4 regions of the Curtobacterium sp. MCBD17_026 genome follow, and region 4 is predicted to be linked to each of the others. Evidence: predicted binding sites of a transcription regulator. Region 4 holds the regulator's gene; each other region holds the start of a gene.
What was found. Region 4 encodes HrcA, which represses chaperone genes, less so after heat shock. Its sites were predicted from a motif close to TTNGCACTCGNNNNNNNCGAGTGCNAA; they were not measured.
Positions count from the first base shown of each region.

Region 1 (4,197 bases), 1.1 Mb from region 4:
GTCGGAGTCGTTCCGGATTGATGCCGTGCCCGACTGCATCGGCCACGCGGAAGGTGGATCGGTCGAACGGAGCAGGGAGGCGACGGGCAGCTGGCATGCCGTCATGGTCGTTGCGGGGCACCCGAGCCGACCACGCACGGTCGGAACCTGTGGAGAATGAGGTGAGCCGGGCCTCCTGTGTGGGAGAGACGACCCCAGACACGCGCAAGCCACACGCACGAGTCGGCCACGACTCCCCGCTCCTGCGCCGGCCAACGGTCACGATGCGTCGACTGGAGCGGGCCGAGCCGACGATTCGTGACCGCTCGGCGGAACTGAGCGGGGTGTTGTGACCTCCCGCCCGGCCCCACCCCGCCCGGCCCCACCGCGCCCGACCCCTCCACGCCCCGCCACCCCCGCACACGCGGAAGGGCCCCACACGCGCAGCGTGCGGGGCCCTTCCGTCAGACGGACTTAGAAGTCCATGCCACCCGTCGGGTCGCCAGCCGGAGCAGCAGGGGTGCGCTCGGGCTTCTCGGCGACGACGGCCTCGGTGGTCAGGAACAGACCGGCGATCGACGCAGCGTTCTGCAGCGCCGAGCGCGTGACCTTGGCGGGGTCGATGATGCCGGCGGCGATCAGGTCGACGTACTCGCCGGTCGCGGCGTTGAGGCCCCAACCCGACTCGAGCTCGCGGACCTTGGCGGCGACGACACCCGGCTCGAGACCGGCGTTCAGCGCGATCTGCTTGAGCGGCGCGTCGATGGCCACGCGGACGATGTTCGCACCCGTCGCCTCGTCACCCTCGAGCTCGAGGGCCTCGAGTGCGACGGCACCGGCCTGGATGAGGGCGACGCCACCACCGGCGACGATGCCCTCTTCGACGGCAGCCTTCGCGTTGCGGACGGCGTCCTCGATGCGGTGCTTGCGCTCCTTGAGCTCGACCTCGGTCGCGGCACCCGCCTTGATGACGGCGACGCCACCGGCGAGCTTCGCGAGGCGCTCCTGGAGCTTCTCGCGGTCGTAGTCGGAGTCGGTCGCCTCGATCTCGGCACGGATCTGTCGGACACGGCCGGCGATCTGCTCGGCGTCGCCGGCACCCTCGACGATCGTGGTCTCGTCCTTGGTGATGACGACCTTGCGGGCACGACCGAGCAGGTCGAGCGTCGCGTTCTCGAGCTTGAGGCCGACCTCTTCCGAGATGACCTGGCCGCCGGTCAGGATCGCGATGTCCTGCAGCATGGCCTTGCGGCGGTCGCCGAAGCCCGGGGCCTTGACGGCGACGGACTTGAAGATGCCGCGGATCTTGTTCACGACGAGCGTGGCCAGGGCCTCGCCGTCGACGTCCTCGGCGATGATCAGGAGCTGCTTGCCCGCCTGGATCACCTTGTCGACGACCGGCAGGAGGTCCTTGATGTTCGAGATCTTCGAGTTGACGATCAGGATGTAGGCGTCCTCGAAGACGGCTTCCTGACGCTCGGGGTCGGTGACGAAGTACTGCGACAGGTAGCCCTTGTCGAAGCGCATGCCCTCGGTGAGCTCGAGCTCGGTGCCGAAGGTGTTCGACTCCTCGACGGTGACGACGCCTTCCTTGCCGACCTTGTCGATGGCCTCGGCGATGAGCGCGCCGATGGTCGGGTCAGCTGCCGAGATCGACGCGGTCGCGGCGATCTGGTCCTTGGTCTCGATGTCCTTCGCGTTGGCGAGGAGCTGGTCGGAGACGGCGGCGACGGCCTTCTCGATGCCGCGCTTGAGCGACACGGGGTCGGCACCGGCGGCGACGTTGCGGAGGCCTTCGCGGACGAGCGCCTGGGCGAGGACGGTCGCGGTGGTCGTCCCGTCACCGGCGACGTCGTCGGTCTTCTTGGCGACCTCCTTGACGAGCTCCGCGCCGATCTTCTCGTACGGGTCGTCGAGCTCGATCTCCTTGGCGATGGAGACACCGTCGTTCGTGATCGTGGGGGCACCCCACTTCTTCTCGAGGACGACGTTGCGGCCGCGCGGGCCGAGCGTCACCTTCACGGCGTCGGCCAGCTGGTTCAGGCCGCGCTCGAGGCCACGGCGGGCCTCCTCGTCGAAAGCAATGATCTTAGCCATGTGGTTTTTCGTCCCTCCCGGACGTCGTCTTGGGGGTCGTGCTGGCACTCAGCGTGAGCGAGTGCCAACGCCGATTCTGGCACTCGCCGGGTGTGAGTGCAACACAGTCGGGAGGCTCGTGACGACTTCCCAGGACACGTCGCGTCCGGCGGACCCCGCACCACCGCCGCGGTCGCGCTCCCCGCACCCGTCACCGTCGCCGCACACGACGAACGCGCCGCCCCTGACGGGACGGCGCGTTCTGGAAGTGGTCGTGCTCAGGCGGGGCGGACGGACTCTGCCTGCGGGCCCTTCGACCCGGTGCCGACGTCGAACACGACGGCCTGGCCCTCCTCGAGGACCTTGTAACCCGACATGTCGATGGCCGAGTAGTGCACGAACACGTCCTGGCCCCCTCCATCCACGGTGATGAAGCCGAAGCCCTTTTCAGCGTTGAACCACTTCACGGTTCCGTTGGCCATGATCTCTTGCTCCCTGGTACTGCAGTGCGGAACGACGTGATCGTCGTCTGCATGGGACTCTGACCGAACGCGCCCGATCAGGCAAGAGGTGTGACGTTGTTTCACGTCGATTCCGTCAGAAATCAACGTGACCGAAACACAGCCGTCACACAATGCGCGGAAAACGCGGCGCGACGTGGCACCGCGGCCGATCAGCCGGTGTAGTCGGCGCCGAGCACGACGCTCACGTCGGCGTTCGGGAACGCCACCGACTGCTGCACGGCCGTGACGCCGAGCTGCTTCGCGATGCCCTGCGCGACCGCCGCCTGCGACGCCTGCTGGTAGTAGACGATCGTCGACGTCGACCCCGTCGTGCCGGCGTCGCCCGTGGAGGCGACCTGCCAGCCGGCGCCGGTCAGCGCCGCACTCGCCCGGCTGGCGAGGCCCGTGGTGGTCGTGCCGTTCAGGACGACGACGGTGGTGGTGCCCTGCTGTGCCGGCGTCGCGGCCGCAGCGCTGCCCGCACCAGCCGAACCGGGACCGGCGGACGAGGACGCGGACGGCTTCGACGTCGCCGAGGGCTTCGCGGTCGCCGACGCCGACGTGGACGCCGAGGGAGCGTCGGATCCGTTGAACGAGTAGCTGCCGTTCAGCAGTGCGAGGACGAGCACCCCGATGCCGACGAGCACACCGGTGGCGAGCGCCGCCCAGGCGAAGGCGATCCATCCACGGCCGCGACGCTGTGCTCCGCGGTGTGCACCGACCCGCGGGCCGTCGGCGACGTCGTCGAACCGGTCTCGGGGGAATCTCGTGCTCATCGTTCCTCTTCACGTCCTTCGGGAGCTGCACCGGGCGCGACGAAGCTGCGCGTCGCCCGGGCGCTGGTGCGCGCGTGACGGAGCCGCTGCAGCCGGGTGACGAGCTGCGGGTCGTACGCGAGTGCCGCGGGTGAGTCGATCACGCGGTTCAGCACCTGGTAGTAGCGCGCCGCCGACATCTCGAACTCCACCCGGATCTCCGCTTCCTTCGTGCGGTCGTGCCGTGCCCTGTCCTGCTCGAACGACAGCACGTGCTTCGCGAGCTCACTGAGCTGGTCAGCACCGAGCTGGTCAGCATCGAGCTGATCAACGCTGCGCTCGTCGACACGGCGTTCGTCGGTGGGGCTGGTCACGGCGGTTCCGATCACGTATCGGGTAACGGGTCTCGCACATCGTAGGGGTGGAGTCGATCCGGACCCTGGCACGGCGCTGGACTGTCGCGAACACCGGTCACAGGTTCGGCGTGCGGAACCACCGCACACGCGTGCCGAACGGGTCCGAGACGGCGACCGCGACCCCGTCGAGCGAGACCGTCGCGAACGAGTCCGGGTCCGCCACGTCGACGTCGTCGGGCAGCGTCGCCGCCACCTGGCGCAGGATCCCGGTGCGTTCGAGGGCGATCCAGTGCACGCTCCGCTCGCGGATCCGGTCCACGAACCGCTGCCGGTCCGCGCCCGGCACGTAGACCAGGGTCCCGGTGGTCAGGACGACCGGTTCGACGTCGTCCGGCAGAGCGTCCAGTGCACGGTCGAGGTCACCTGGCACGGCGCCGACGAGTCGGTCTGGAGGCACGGCGAGCGTCGCGCGCGCAGCCTGACGCATCAGGGCGGTCCGGTCCGACGCCTCTGGCGGGACGGCCTCGA
Region 1 is NZ_CP126281.1:3,154,616-3,158,812, forward strand. Features, by position in the region: gene DEI85_RS14985 (putative endonuclease domain-containing protein) at 1-97, opposite strand, end outside; gene groL (chaperonin GroEL) at 454-2,076, opposite strand; gene DEI85_RS14995 (cold-shock protein) at 2,334-2,537, opposite strand; gene DEI85_RS15000 (LytR C-terminal domain-containing protein) at 2,729-3,334, opposite strand; gene DEI85_RS15005 (DUF3263 domain-containing protein) at 3,331-3,687, opposite strand; gene DEI85_RS15010 (DUF2332 family protein) at 3,785-4,197, opposite strand, start outside.
Region 1: a site for HrcA is predicted at 2,118-2,144, ahead of groL (chaperonin GroEL). Genes of this name have one in related genera too.

Region 2 (4,197 bases), 1.6 Mb from region 4:
GCGAGCAGCGAGGGGTCCTGGATGCGACGCGCGACGTACGCGTCGATGATCGCCGGGTCGGTGAGACCGACGCGCGTGTGGCTGCCACCGATCCGTGCCGTCCGAGGCATCCCGGAGTACGTGCTGTGCATGTCCTGTCCCGCCCTTCTTGCTTGCCGTGTGTCCCCTGCGGACGCCTGAACTCTTTCACGAAGTGAACGGTCAGTTCAACGAACCATTCGCGCTGTGTACGTTTTGCGCGCCGAACGGTTCGGGACCGTCGGTCAGGGTCGTCAGGAGCTGCAGGAGTGCCGCCCGTCGCGGCTCGTCGAGCGGTGCGAACAGGCCGTCGAGCACCCCCTCGGCGATGCGGTGTCCCTCCTCGAGCACCCGCCGACCGTCCTCGGTGACGGTGTGCTCGATCCGGCGGCCCCGGCCGGCGGTCCGGGTGATGAGCCCACGGCCGAGCATGCGGTTCGCGAGGGTGCCGAACGCCTGGTCGCTCTGGAACGTCGCGACGGCGAGGTCGTGCCCGGATGCGCGGGGCATCCGGTCGATCGCGCGCAGGGCGTCCCACTGCACGAGCGTCACGCCGAGGTCGCGCAGGGCGGCGTCCATCGTGCGGTGGTTGCGGTACTGCGCCCGCTTGACGGCGTGGCCCAGGGCTTCGAGGTCGGTCGGCATGGTGCTACGGTATCAACACTCGTACATAAACATGTTGATACGGAGCATTCATGACCGACACCCGCACCCGCACCGCGCTCGTCCTGCACGGTGGCGGTGGCCCCAGGACCGTCGCACCGATCGTCGCGCACCTCGCGCCCGCCTTCCACGTCGTCGCCCCCACGCACCCCGGGTGGGACGGCACCCCGCGCCCGGACGGGATCGACTCCGTCCCGGCCCTGGCGGCCGCGTACCTCGAGCAGCTCCTCGCCGCCGGGGAGCAGGACGTCGTGCTCGTGGGGTCGTCGATCGGCGGCTGGATCGCCCTCGAGATGGCCGTGCAGGCAGCTGCCGACGACCGGTTCGCCGGGGTCGTCGGTGCCGTCGTCGACATCGACGGCGTGGGTGCGGTGGTCGAGGGCGAACCGATCGCCGACTTCTTCGCCCTCGATGCCCGCGGGCTGGCCGAGGTCGCCTGGCACGATCCCGAGCGGGGGTACCAGGACCCGGCGTCGGTCACCGAGGAACAACAGGCGGTGCAGCGGTCGAACGGGCAGACCATGGCGGTCGTCGCCGGCCGGTCGATGAGCGACCCGACCCTGCTCCGGCGGCTCGGGGCCGTACGGGTGCCGACGCTCGTGGTCTTCGGTGCGAGCGACGCGGTCGTGACCCCGGCGTACGGTCGCGCGGTGGCGGCGGCCGTGCCGGGTGCGGTGTTCGCCGAGGTCCCGGCGGCCGGGCACCTGCCCCATCTCGAGGCCCCCGGGGCGACGTGGGCGGTCATCGACCCGTTCCTGGCGCCACTGCTCGGCTGAGTTCTCGGCGTCCTCTGAGCGATCTTTTGGCACTCACCAGGGTCGAGTGCTAAAACGGTCGCAGTTGAGTCGAGGGGACTCAACGAGAACCACGAAGGAGTTGATTTCGATGACGATGAACTTCGACCCGTTCCGCGAGCTCGACCGCCTCGCGGGTTCGCTCCTCGGCACCGCCGCCGGCCCGCGCTCGATGCCGATGGACCTGTACCGCACCGGGGACCACTACGTCCTCGACGTCGACCTGCCCGGCATCGACCCGGGCTCCGTCGACATCGACGTGGACGGCTCCGTCCTGACCATCCGCGCCGAGCGCACCCTGGGCGCGCCCGAGGGCTCGCAGTGGCTCACGCGTGAGCGCCAGCCCGGCACGTTCGTCCGGCAGCTGACGCTCGGCGACGGCCTGGACGCCGAGCGCATCACCGCCGGGTACGACAACGGCGTGCTGAGCGTCACGATCCCCGTCAAGGAGTCCGCGAAGCCGCGCAAGATCGCCGTCACCGTCGGTGGCGCGTCCGAGCAGCTCGCGGTCGGTTCCGGCGCCGCCGCCGAGTGAGGAGCTGAGCGATGACGTCCGTCCTGCTGAACGCTGTGGTCGCGGTCCTCGTCGTCACCGCGGCCCTCGCGCTGACGAGCCTGGACCGGCGCACCGCCGTGCTCCTCGGGGCCACCGGCAGCCTGACCGGCACGTTCCTGACCTGGGTCGCCGCGCCCCGGCTCTTCGAGCAGTCGCTCCTGGCGCCCTGGGTCGCGGCGGTCCTCGGCACGGCCCTGCTGATCGCGGGGTGGAGCGCGGTCCGCTCCTACTCGGGCATCTTCGAGGCACCACGCGACGAAGAACCCGAGACGGGGGCACTGATGACCGTGGGCGGGTCCGCCCCGTCGGTGCGGTGACCATGTGACGGACAGGAGGCCCGGTGCACGTCGTGCGCCGGGCCTCCCGTCTTTCCGTCGGTCGCGTGGGCGACCGTCGGGACTACTCCTTGTTCAGCTTGTCCTGCACCAGGCCGGCCGTCTTCTCGACGACGTTCGGCAGCTCGGTGGTGCCGTAGAGCCGGACGTCGGGGTGCGTGGGCGGGGGCATCGGGACCGAGGTCGTCGGGCCGTCGTGGTACGAGTACTCGCCCTTGCCGTCGAACGAGGGGCCGCTCGCCCACGGGCCGTTCTTCGCCTCGGCACCGTCGGAGAAGTTGAGGTACTGGTAGTTGACCTCCTGGTTCTCCTTCGACTGCGGGAAGTTGCTCGGCACGGGGAAGCCCTCGACGCCCTTCTCGCGCAGCTCGGCCGCGGCGGTCGCCCACATGTTCTGGTGCATGGTGTCGCGGGCGATGAGGAAGGACAGCAGGTCCCGCACGCCGTGGTCGTCGGTCATGTGGTAGAGCCGGGCGGCCTGCACACGACCCTGCATCTCGGCGTTCTCGTTCGCCGTGAAGTCGGCGAGCAGGTTGCCGCTGGCGGTGATGTACGAGCCCTGCCAGGGGTTGCCGTTGCTGTCCACCGGACGGGCGCCCGCACCGGCGACGATCGCGTGCTGGACGTCCGTGCCGCCGACGATCGCGGCGACCGTCGGGTCGTCCTGCAGCGCGTCCTCGGTGATCCCGAGCGGGGACTTCTCGAGCAGCTGGGCGATCATCGTCGCGAGCATCTCGACGTGGCCCATCTCCTCGGCGCCGATGCCGAACACCATGTCGCGGTACTTGCCGGGGATGTGCATGTTCCACGCCTGGAACTGGTACTGCAGGGCGACGGAGATCTCTCCGTACTGGCCACCGAGCACCTCCTGCAGCTTGCGGGCGTAGATCGCGTCGGGCTTGTCGGGCGTTGCCTTGAACTGGAGTTCCTGCTTGTGGAAGTACAAATCGTGCTCCTTCGTGTCGATCGAGCGATTGCACCGCCGATGGTTCGCCGGGGGCACTGAGCGGCCGTCCAAGGTGGCCGGATCACGCAGAGGGTGTCCCGGATGGGCCGGTTCCACGGCTCCGGGTCCACCGCCGGCTTCACCCGGCAGGACGAGGCCCTTCGGTCGACCGCCCGATGCCCTCGGCCGTCCGGTTGCGCAGGCTGGGAACATGCAGACCTCGACCAAGCACACGATCGCCACCCTGCTGCTCTGCGCGGCGATCGTGGTCGCCACCGTCATCGCACTCATGGCCATGACCCCGCCCGCGTGACGCCGCGGTGCGGCATGGGAGGATCGCTCTCGTGACCGAACGGGGCAGGTTCCTCCGGCCGCTCGCCACCCGGTCGATCGTCATCGACGTGGCCTGGGCGGTCCTGGCGGCGTTCGTCTTCCTGCTGCCCATCGACCTCGAGCTCGAGCACGCGAGCCTCGCCGCGGTGCTGTCGGCCTCGGTGGCGATCGCCCTGCGTCGCGTCTCCCCGTCCGCCGCGATGGCGATGGTCGTCGTCCTCGGGGTGATCCAGGTCGGCGGCGGCGAGCGCCCGTCGCTGGTGGACCTCGCGCTGTTCGTCGTGATCGGCACCGCCGCCGTCGTGGGCACCCGCACCGAGGTCGTCGTCTCCGGCGTGCTCGCGGTCGTCGCCGGAGCGGGTGCGACGGTCTACCTGGCGTCGACCGGCTTCCGGTTCCTCGTGCTCATCAACGGCCCGCGCGACCAGGCCTTCCTGGCGATGGCCGCCCCGGTGACCGCGCTGCTCGGGGTCTGGGCGGGCGGGGTCGCCGTCCGGGCCTTCCGCTCCCGCGACCGCGAGTCGGAGCGCCGTGCCGACGCCGAGGCCGCAG
Region 2 is NZ_CP126281.1:66,493-70,689, reverse strand. Features, by position in the region: gene DEI85_RS00330 (hypothetical protein) at 1-131, opposite strand, end outside; gene DEI85_RS00325 (MarR family winged helix-turn-helix transcriptional regulator) at 202-663, opposite strand; gene DEI85_RS00320 (alpha/beta fold hydrolase) at 714-1,457, shown strand; gene DEI85_RS00315 (Hsp20/alpha crystallin family protein) at 1,567-2,010, shown strand; gene DEI85_RS00310 (hypothetical protein) at 2,022-2,348, shown strand; gene DEI85_RS00305 (manganese catalase) at 2,431-3,312, opposite strand; gene DEI85_RS00300 (sensor histidine kinase) at 3,657-4,197, shown strand, end outside.
Region 2: a site for HrcA is predicted at 1,484-1,510, ahead of DEI85_RS00315 (Hsp20/alpha crystallin family protein). Genes of this name have one in related genera too.

Region 3 (4,197 bases), 1.3 Mb from region 4:
CCCGCGGAACCTCCGCGGGGGACTGTCGCTTTCGCTTCGCTGTCGGGGACGACCGGCAGGATGTGTCGCCTTCGCAGGACGGAGCGACGGGCGGCCTGGAGGCCCGTGGGGCCCGGGTCAGACCGGCTCGGCCGCGGCGGGTGCGAGCGCCCGGCGACGGGACGCCCGTGCGGCGGCGAACGAGTCCGCCGTCAGCACCACGAGCGCGAGCCACACGATGCCGAAGCCGAACCAGCGGCCCGCTGACATCTCCTCGTGCTGCACCAGCACTCCGACGAGCAGCTGCATCACGGGCGCCAGGTACTGGGTCAGGCCGAGGGTCGACAGGCTCACCCGACGGGCCGACGACGCGAAGAGCAGCAGCGGCACCGCGGTCGCCGGCCCGGTCAGCACGGTGATGACCACGTGTCCCCAGCCCTCGCTCGTGAACGTCACCCCGCCGCCGAGCCCGGTCGCCCCGAGCACCACCAGCGCCACGACTGCGATCGGCAGCAGCCACACGGTCTCGAGTGTCAGGCCGCTCAGGGCGTCCACGGCGCCGCCGACGCGCTTCTTCACCAGGCCGTACAGCCCGAACGAGAACGCCAGGGCCAGCGAGATCCACGGCATCTGCCCGTACCCGATGGCGATGACGACGACGGCGACGACGCTCAGCCCGACGGCGGTCCACTGCGCCGGACGCAGGCGTTCACGCAGGACCACGACGCCGAGCGCGATCGTGACGAGCGGGTTGATGAAGTAGCCGAGCGCGGCCTCGACGGTGTGGCCGGTGGTCGTCGCGAGGACGTAGACGGTCCAGTTGACCAGGATCAGGACGGCGGCGAGCCCCATCACGAGCATCACGCGGCGCTGGGCCATCAGGGTGCGGGTGCGGAGCCACGACCGGGTGACGGCGATCGCGACCGCGCAGAACACCAGGCCGAAGACGATCCGCCACGACACGATCTCGAACGCCGCCGCGGGGGCCATGGCCGCGAACAGCAGGGGCATCAGACCCCAGAGCCCGTACGCCACGATGGCCTGCACCACGCCGACGGATGCCTCGCTGCGGACAGGTCGCGCGGGACTCGGTTCACTCACGGAACCATCCTAGGAACGACCGCCGACCCGTGGGACGCGCGCCGGGCCTCCAGGCGGGCTGATCAGGACCGGAATGCCCGGGTGACGGGCCCCGGAAACACGTCACGCCCCGTCGGCCCGAAGGCCGGACGGGGCGTGACGTGTCGAGTACTCGACTCAGTGAACGATGACCGCGAGGACATCGCGGGCCGACAGGACCAGCAGGTCCTCGCCCGAGTACTTGACCTCGGTTCCGCCGTACTTGGAGTAGATGACCTTGTCACCCACGGCGACGTCGAGCGGGACGCGGTTGCCGTTGTCGTCGATGCGACCCGGACCCACGGCGACGACCTCGCCCTCCTGGGGCTTCTCCTTCGCGGTGTCGGGGATGACCAGACCGGAAGCGGTGGTCTGCTCCGCCTCGACCTGGCGGATGACGATGCGATCCTCGAGCGGCTTGATGCTGACGGCCACGGTGACCTCTTCTTTCTCGGTACGGACTCGGTACAGATGAAAACCGGGTTGGCACTTCGCACAGGAGAGTGCCAACGCCAACTCTAGGGGGCCTCTGGCACTCGGTCAATCCGAGTGCCAGCAGATCCGGAGAACACGCAGCACCTGCGAGGATCGACGCATGGACGCCGCCGAACTCACCGCACTGCTGACCTCCGACGGGATGGCCCTGCTCGACCGTACCCCCGGGGTCTCCGACGGCGGCGAGATCGTCCGCGTGGTGTCCCGGCTGCGCGCCGAGGGCCACGATCCCCGGCTCGTCGCGGCCGTCCTCACCCAGGCGAAGCTGCGGCTGAAGGCCCGCGGCAAGTTCGGCGACTTCGCGTCCCGCATGCTCTTCACCGAGGCAGGGCTCGAGCAGGCCACCCGGCTGCAGGTCGCGGCCCAGCACGCCGGACGCTTCGCCGCGGCCGGGCTGACCCGTGTCGCCGACCTCGGTTGCGGCATCGGCGGGGATGCCATGGCGATGGCGGCGCTCGACCTCGACGTCACCGCCGTCGATCGCGACGAGGTGACCGCGGCCGTCGCGACCCACAACCTGGCGGTCTGGCCGAACGCGCGGGTGGAACTCGGTGATGCCGCGTCCTTCGACCTGTCCTCGGTGGACGGCGTGTGGATGGACCCGGCACGACGCACCTCCGGCCACTCCGACACCCGCCGGCTCGCCGACCCGGACGACTGGTCGCCCTCCCTCGACACCGTGTTCGCCGCGGCGACGACGACGCCGACCGGCGTGAAGCTCGGTCCGGGCATCGACCGCGACCTGATCCCGGACACCGCCGAGGCGCAGTGGACCTCCGTCGACCGCGAGGTCGTGGAGCTCGCCCTGTGGTTCGGCCCCCTCGCCCGCCCCGGGATCCGCCGCGCTGCCACCGTCATCGGCGCACACGGCATCGCCGAGATGACCGGAGCGGCCGACGCCGACGACGCCGAGGTCGGACCGCTCGGCGCCCACCTGTACGAGCCCGACGGCGCCGTGATCCGCGCACGGCTGATCGGCGACCTGGCACGCAGCCTCGACGGGCACATGTTGTCCGACGGCATCGCCTACGTCACGTCCGACCGCGCCGTCACGACCCCCTTCGCGCAGGGCTTCCGGGTGCTCGACACGATGCCGCTCGACGTCAAGCGACTGGCTGCGCGGCTCGCCGCCGACAGCATCGGCACCGTCGAGATCAAGAAGCGCGGCGTCGACGTCGACCCCGCCCAGTTCCGCAAGCGGCTGCGGTTGCGCGGGTCGGGTCGCGTCACGCTCGTGCTCACCCGCCTGGAGGGACGCCACACGGCGATCCTGTGCGAGCGGCTCACCGACACGGTCGGCTGACGGCCGGGGGCCGCGCGGTGCTCCGTCAGCGTCAGTTGACGAAGGCGCCGGAGCTCGAGCTGTAGTCGGAGTAGTCCGAGTAGTCCGACGCGTTCGCGATCGAGATCCACACCAGGGCGACGATCAGGATGAACAGGCCGGTCAGGATCCAGCCACCGATGATGCCGGCGAGCGCGAGGCCACGGCCGCCCTCACCGCTCTGCTTGATCTTGCCGAGGGCGATGTGGCCCATGATCGCGCCGGCCGGGCTCGTCAGGATGATGATCGGCCAGATGATGATGCCGCCGAACGCGAAGACGATCGACAGGATCGACAGGACGTTCGTCTTCGGGCGCTGCGCGTAGGGCTGGTAGGTGTACGGGTTCGACGCGTAGGGCTGCTGCTGACCGTACGGGTTCTGCTGCTGACCGTACGGGTTCTGCGGGGCGCCGTAGGCATTCTGCTGCTGCTGAGCCGCGTACGGGTTCTGCTGCTGTGCGTACGGGTTCGACTGGGACTGCGGTGCCGCGTACGGGTCCTGCTGCTGCGGCTGACCGTACGGGTTCGACTGCTGCGGCGCCGCGTACGGGTTCTGCTGCTGCGGAGCGCCGTACGGGTTCTGCGGCTGCTGCGGCGCCGCGTACGGGTCCTGCTGCTGGCCGTACGGGTGCTGGGGTGCTTCCGGGGCCGACGGGGCCTGCGGTGCGTCAGGAGCCTGCGGGGCGTCCGGGGCGGGCGTGCCGTCGGGCTGTCCGTTCACTGGTCCGTTCGGCGTCTCGCCCGGCTTCGGCCACTCGTTCTGATCGGACACCGTCCACCCCTCTCGGCGTCCGGTCTCTCCGACGCCAGGTTGAATCCTCCCACAGGCTCCCGAAGAAGGACCGGGGCAGAACTGGTCAGACCTGGACGGTCGTCACAGGCAGGGTCGAGTCCGCGGCGATGCCGAGGGCGCTCGGCGCGCGCCCCTCGGCGACCAGACGGGCTCCGACGGCGGCGATCATCGCGCCGTTGTCGGTGCACAGGTCGAACGGCGGGATCCGCAGCCGCACGCCCGCCGCCGCGCAACGCTCCTCGGCGACCTGGCGCAGTCGGGCGTTCGCGACGACCCCTCCACCGAGCAGCAGGCGGTCGACGCCGGTGTCGCGGCACGCGTTCAGGGCCTTGGTCAGCAGGACGTCGACCACGGCCTCGCGGAAGCTCGCGGCGACGTCGGCCACCGGCACCTCGCGGCCCTCGTCGCGGCAGCGCTCGACCCACCGTGCGACAGCGGTCTTGAGCCCCGAGAACGAGAAGTCGTACCGGTGCGCGGCCATGTCCTTCGG
Region 3 is NZ_CP126281.1:3,308,080-3,312,276, forward strand. Features, by position in the region: gene rarD (EamA family transporter RarD) at 118-1,080, opposite strand; gene groES (co-chaperone GroES) at 1,237-1,533, opposite strand; gene DEI85_RS15670 (class I SAM-dependent methyltransferase) at 1,694-2,896, shown strand; gene DEI85_RS15675 (DUF4190 domain-containing protein) at 2,928-3,686, opposite strand; gene tsaD (tRNA (adenosine(37)-N6)-threonylcarbamoyltransferase complex transferase subunit TsaD) at 3,772-4,197, opposite strand, start outside.
Region 3: a site for HrcA is predicted at 1,628-1,654, ahead of groES (co-chaperone GroES). Genes of this name have one in related genera too.

Region 4 (4,197 bases):
TCACCGAGCGCGGACACGAGTTGTCCGGTCGTCACCAGCGGCGCGACGACGGGCACACGCGGACGGATCGCCTGCTTCGCGGCCTCGTGCGCGATCGCGGCCCACCGCGCGCGGCCCTTCTCGACCTTCGCGCCGTCCCACCGGGAGACGCTGCGTGCGGCCGACCACGGCACGACCCGGTCGACCCCGATCTCGGTCGCCGCCTGCACGGCCATCTCGTCACGACCGCCCTTGGCCAGGGCCTGCACGAGCGTCAGCGACGGGCGCGGTGCGTCCTGGTGCTCGACGGTGTGGACCGCGAGCTCCAGCGTGTCCTTGCCGAGTGCCGTCACCGGACCGGAGACCACCGTGCCCCGACCGTCGGCGATCCGCAGGACCTCGCCGACCCGGACGCGCGCGACGGAGACCGCGTGCCGGCCCTCGGCCCCGTCGAGCGACACCGGGTCACCGACGGTGACGCCGTCCAGCGAGTCGACGAGGTACAGCGACGCCATCAGTGGTTGAAGAACCGGTCGCGGAGCTTGCCGAACATGCCCTGCTGGAACCGGGCGAGCTGCGGGGCGGTGGTCTTGTGCGACTTCGCGAGCTGCTCCACCAGCTGCCGCTCCTTGTGGGACAGCTTGGTCGGCGTGACGACCTGCACGCCGACCCGCAGGTCACCGCGGCCGTTCCCGCGCAGCTTCGTGATGCCGCGGTCCTTGATGACGAGGACGTCGGCACTCTGCACACCGGGTCGGATCTCGAGCTCGACCGGACCGTCGAGGCCGTCGATCGTGGTGGTCGTGCCGAGGACGGCGTCGGTCATGCCGACCTCGAGCGTCGCCAGCAGGTCGTCGCCGTCACGGCTGAAGACGTCGTCGTGGCGCACGCGGATCTCGAGGTACAGGTCGCCGGACGGGCCGCCGGCCGGACCGACCTCGCCCTGGCCGGGCATCTGAAGTCGGAGACCGGAGTCGACGCCGGCGGGGACGTCCACCGGCACGGTGCGACGCGCGCGGACGCGGCCCTGACCCTGGCAGGTCGGGCAGGGGCTCGGGATGACGGTGCCGTACCCGCGGCACGTGCCGCACGGTGCGCTCGTCACCACGTTGCCGAGGAGCGAACGGACCTGGCGCTGGATGTGCCCGGAGCCACCGCAGATGTCGCACGTGCGGGGGCTGGTGCCCGGCGCACAGCAGGAGCCGTGGCAGGTCTCGCACAGCACCGCCGTGTCGACCTCGACGTCCTTGTGGGTGCCGAAGACGACCTCGTCGAGGTCGACCTCGATGCGGAGCAGGGCGTCCTGTCCGCGCTCGGCACGGCTGCGCGGGCCCGACCCCCGGCCGCCGCCACCACCGCCGCCGCCGAAGAAGGCGTCGAAGATGTCGCTGAAGCCACCGGCGCCACCACCGAAGGGGCTGTCGGCCTGCGGCCCGGCGTCGTACCGGCGCCGCTGCTCGGGGTCGCTCAGCACGTCGTACGCGTGCGTCACGTCCTTGAAGCGCTCGGCGGCGTCGGGTGCCGGGTTCACGTCCGGGTGGAGCTCACGCGCCAGGCGGCGGTAGGCCTTCTTGATGTCGGCATCGGAGGCGTCTCGCTGGACGCCGAGGACGTCGTAGTGGTCTGCCACGTATCCCTCAGTCGGTTGGGTTCGGTCGGTTGGTCAGTGTTCGCCCAGGAGCTTGGACAGGTACCGGGCGACGGCGCGGACGGCCGCCATGTTCGTGCCGTAGTCCATGCGGGTCGGTCCGAGGACGCCCAGGCGGGCCACCTCGCCACCGGCCAGGTAGCCGCCGGCGACGATGCTCGTGGCGTCGAGCCCGTACTCGGCGTTCTCGACGCCGATGCTGGCCGCCACCGCGATGTCGTCCACCTGCATCTCCCCGAACAACCGGAGCAGGGTGACTTGTTCCTCGATCGCTTCGAGCACCGGGAAGAGCCCGCCGGAGAAGTCCTGCTCGCTCTTCGCCAGGTTGGCCGCACCGGCCATCAGCAGGCGGTCCTGCCGGTTCGCCGCGACCTGCTCGATGAGCGTGGCGACGACGACCCCGCCGAGCGTCTGGGCGTCGGGGCGGAGCTGCTGCGGCACGGCTCGGAGCGCGGTCGGGACGTCCTGCAGCAGGAGGCCCACCGTCGCGCCGTTCACCACGGTGCGGAGTTCGCCCAGCGAGCCTTCGTCGAGCGGGACGTCGGTCTCGACCACGCGCTGTTCGACGCGAGCGGTGTCGGTGATGAGCACCACCATCAACCGGGCGTCACCGAGCCGGACGAGCTCGACGTGCTGCACCCGGGCGCGCACCATCGAGGGGTACTGCACCAGGGCGACCTGGTTGGTGAGCTGGCTGAGCAGCCGGACGGTGCGCCCGAGGACCTCGTCGAGGTCGTTCGGGGCGCCGAGGAAGGTCTCGATGGCGTGCCGCTGCGCGCTGGAGAGCGGACGGGCACCCGCCAGGTGGTCCACGAAGACGCGGTACCCCTTGTCGGTCGGCACCCGGCCGGACGAGGTGTGCGGTGCGGCGATCAGCTGCTCGTCCTCGAGCAGGGCCATGTCGTTGCGGATCGTCGCGGCGCTGACCCCGAAGGCGTGCCGCTCGACGATGGTCTTCGACCCGACGGGTTCACGCGACGCCACGTAGTCGCGCACGATGGCCTTGAGGACCTCGAGGCTGCGTTCACTGACCACGAGCGCCTCCTTTCCCGATCGACCTGGCACTCGGACGTGTCGACTGCTGATCCTACGCCCGACCGCTGACGGCCCGGGACTTCCGGGCGGTCGGCCGATACGCTTCCGCCATGACCAACGGACAGCAGCCCGACGGCCACGGACCCGAGCAGCCCGGCGGCCCGTACGGCCACGGCCCCGGTGGCCCCCAGCAGCCCGGCGGACCGCAGTACCCCGGCGGACCGCAGTACCCCGCCGGCTACACCCCGCCCCGGCCGATGAGCCCCGAGGACCAGCGCCTGTGGGCCACGCTGACGCACATCGGCGGCATCTTCTTCAACTTCATCGCGCCGTTGGTCGCCTACCTGGTCCTCCGCGACCGCGGCGGCTTCGTCCGCGAGCACACCCGCGTCGCGCTGAACTTCCACATCACGATGGGCATCGCCTACGTGGTCGGTTCGCTCACGTCGGTGTTCGGCGTCGGGGTCCTGATCGTGCTGGCAGCGGGCATCGTGTCGCTGATCTTCAGCATCATGGCCGCGATCGCCGCGAACCAGGGACAGTTCTACCGCTACCCGCTCTCGATCGAGTTCATCAAGCAGTAGCGCCCCCACGAGCCCGACCGAGCGGCGCACGCCGCTCAGTCGAGCAGCTCCCGCACCACCGCGTCGGCGAGCAGGCGGCCCTGCAGGGTCAGGTCGATCCGTCCCCGCACCGCGGCCGACCCGTCCACGAGTCCGCGTGCGATGAGGCCGGCGACCCGGCCACGGGCCTCCTGGCGGATCTCGCTCGTCGCGAGCTCCCCGCGGACCCGCGCCGCCAGCAGCAGTCGCTCGACGTACCGCGTCTCGTCGTCGATGGTCTCGCGGCCGGCGGCCGGCGACTCCCCCGACAGCACCCGGTTCGCGTACGCGGCCGGGTGCTTGACGTTCCACCAGCGCGTGCCGGCGACGGCGGAGTGCGCGCCGGGTCCGACGCCCCACCAGTCGTGGCCCTTCCAGTAGGACAGGTTGTGGCGACTCGCGTGCGCGTCACCGCGTGCCCAGTTCGACACCTCGTACCAGGAGTAGCCGGCGTCGCCGAGCACCTGGTCTGCGAGCTCGTACATGTCGGCGGCCAGGTCGTCGTCGGGGGCGGGGAGCTCGCCGCGGGCGACCATGCGGCCCATCGCGGTGCCGTCCTCGACGATGAGCGAGTACGCCGACACGTGGTCGGGCTCGCAGGCGATCGCGGCGTCGAGCGAGGTCCGCCAGTCGGCGAGGGACTCCCCCGGGGTCGAGTAGATGAGGTCGAGCGAGACGTCGAGTCCCTGCTGCTTCGCGAGGTCGACGACCACTGGGACCCGGAGCGGGTCGTGCGTGCGGTCGAGCGTGGCGAGCACGTGCGGCACGGCGGACTGCATGCCGTAGCTGATCCGGTTGAAGCCGCCGGCCCGCAGGGTCTCGAGCGACGCCGCGTCGACGGAGTCCGGGTTCGCCTCGGTGGTGACCTCGGCCCCGGGCAGGATGCCCCAGGTGTCGTCGATCGCACGGAGGATCATCGCCAGGTCGGACGCC
Region 4 is NZ_CP126281.1:2,046,711-2,050,907, forward strand. Features, by position in the region: gene DEI85_RS09675 (16S rRNA (uracil(1498)-N(3))-methyltransferase) at 1-494, opposite strand, end outside; gene dnaJ (molecular chaperone DnaJ) at 494-1,609, opposite strand; gene hrcA (heat-inducible transcriptional repressor HrcA) at 1,643-2,662, opposite strand; gene DEI85_RS09690 (DUF4870 domain-containing protein) at 2,773-3,246, shown strand; gene hemW (radical SAM family heme chaperone HemW) at 3,282-4,197, opposite strand, start outside.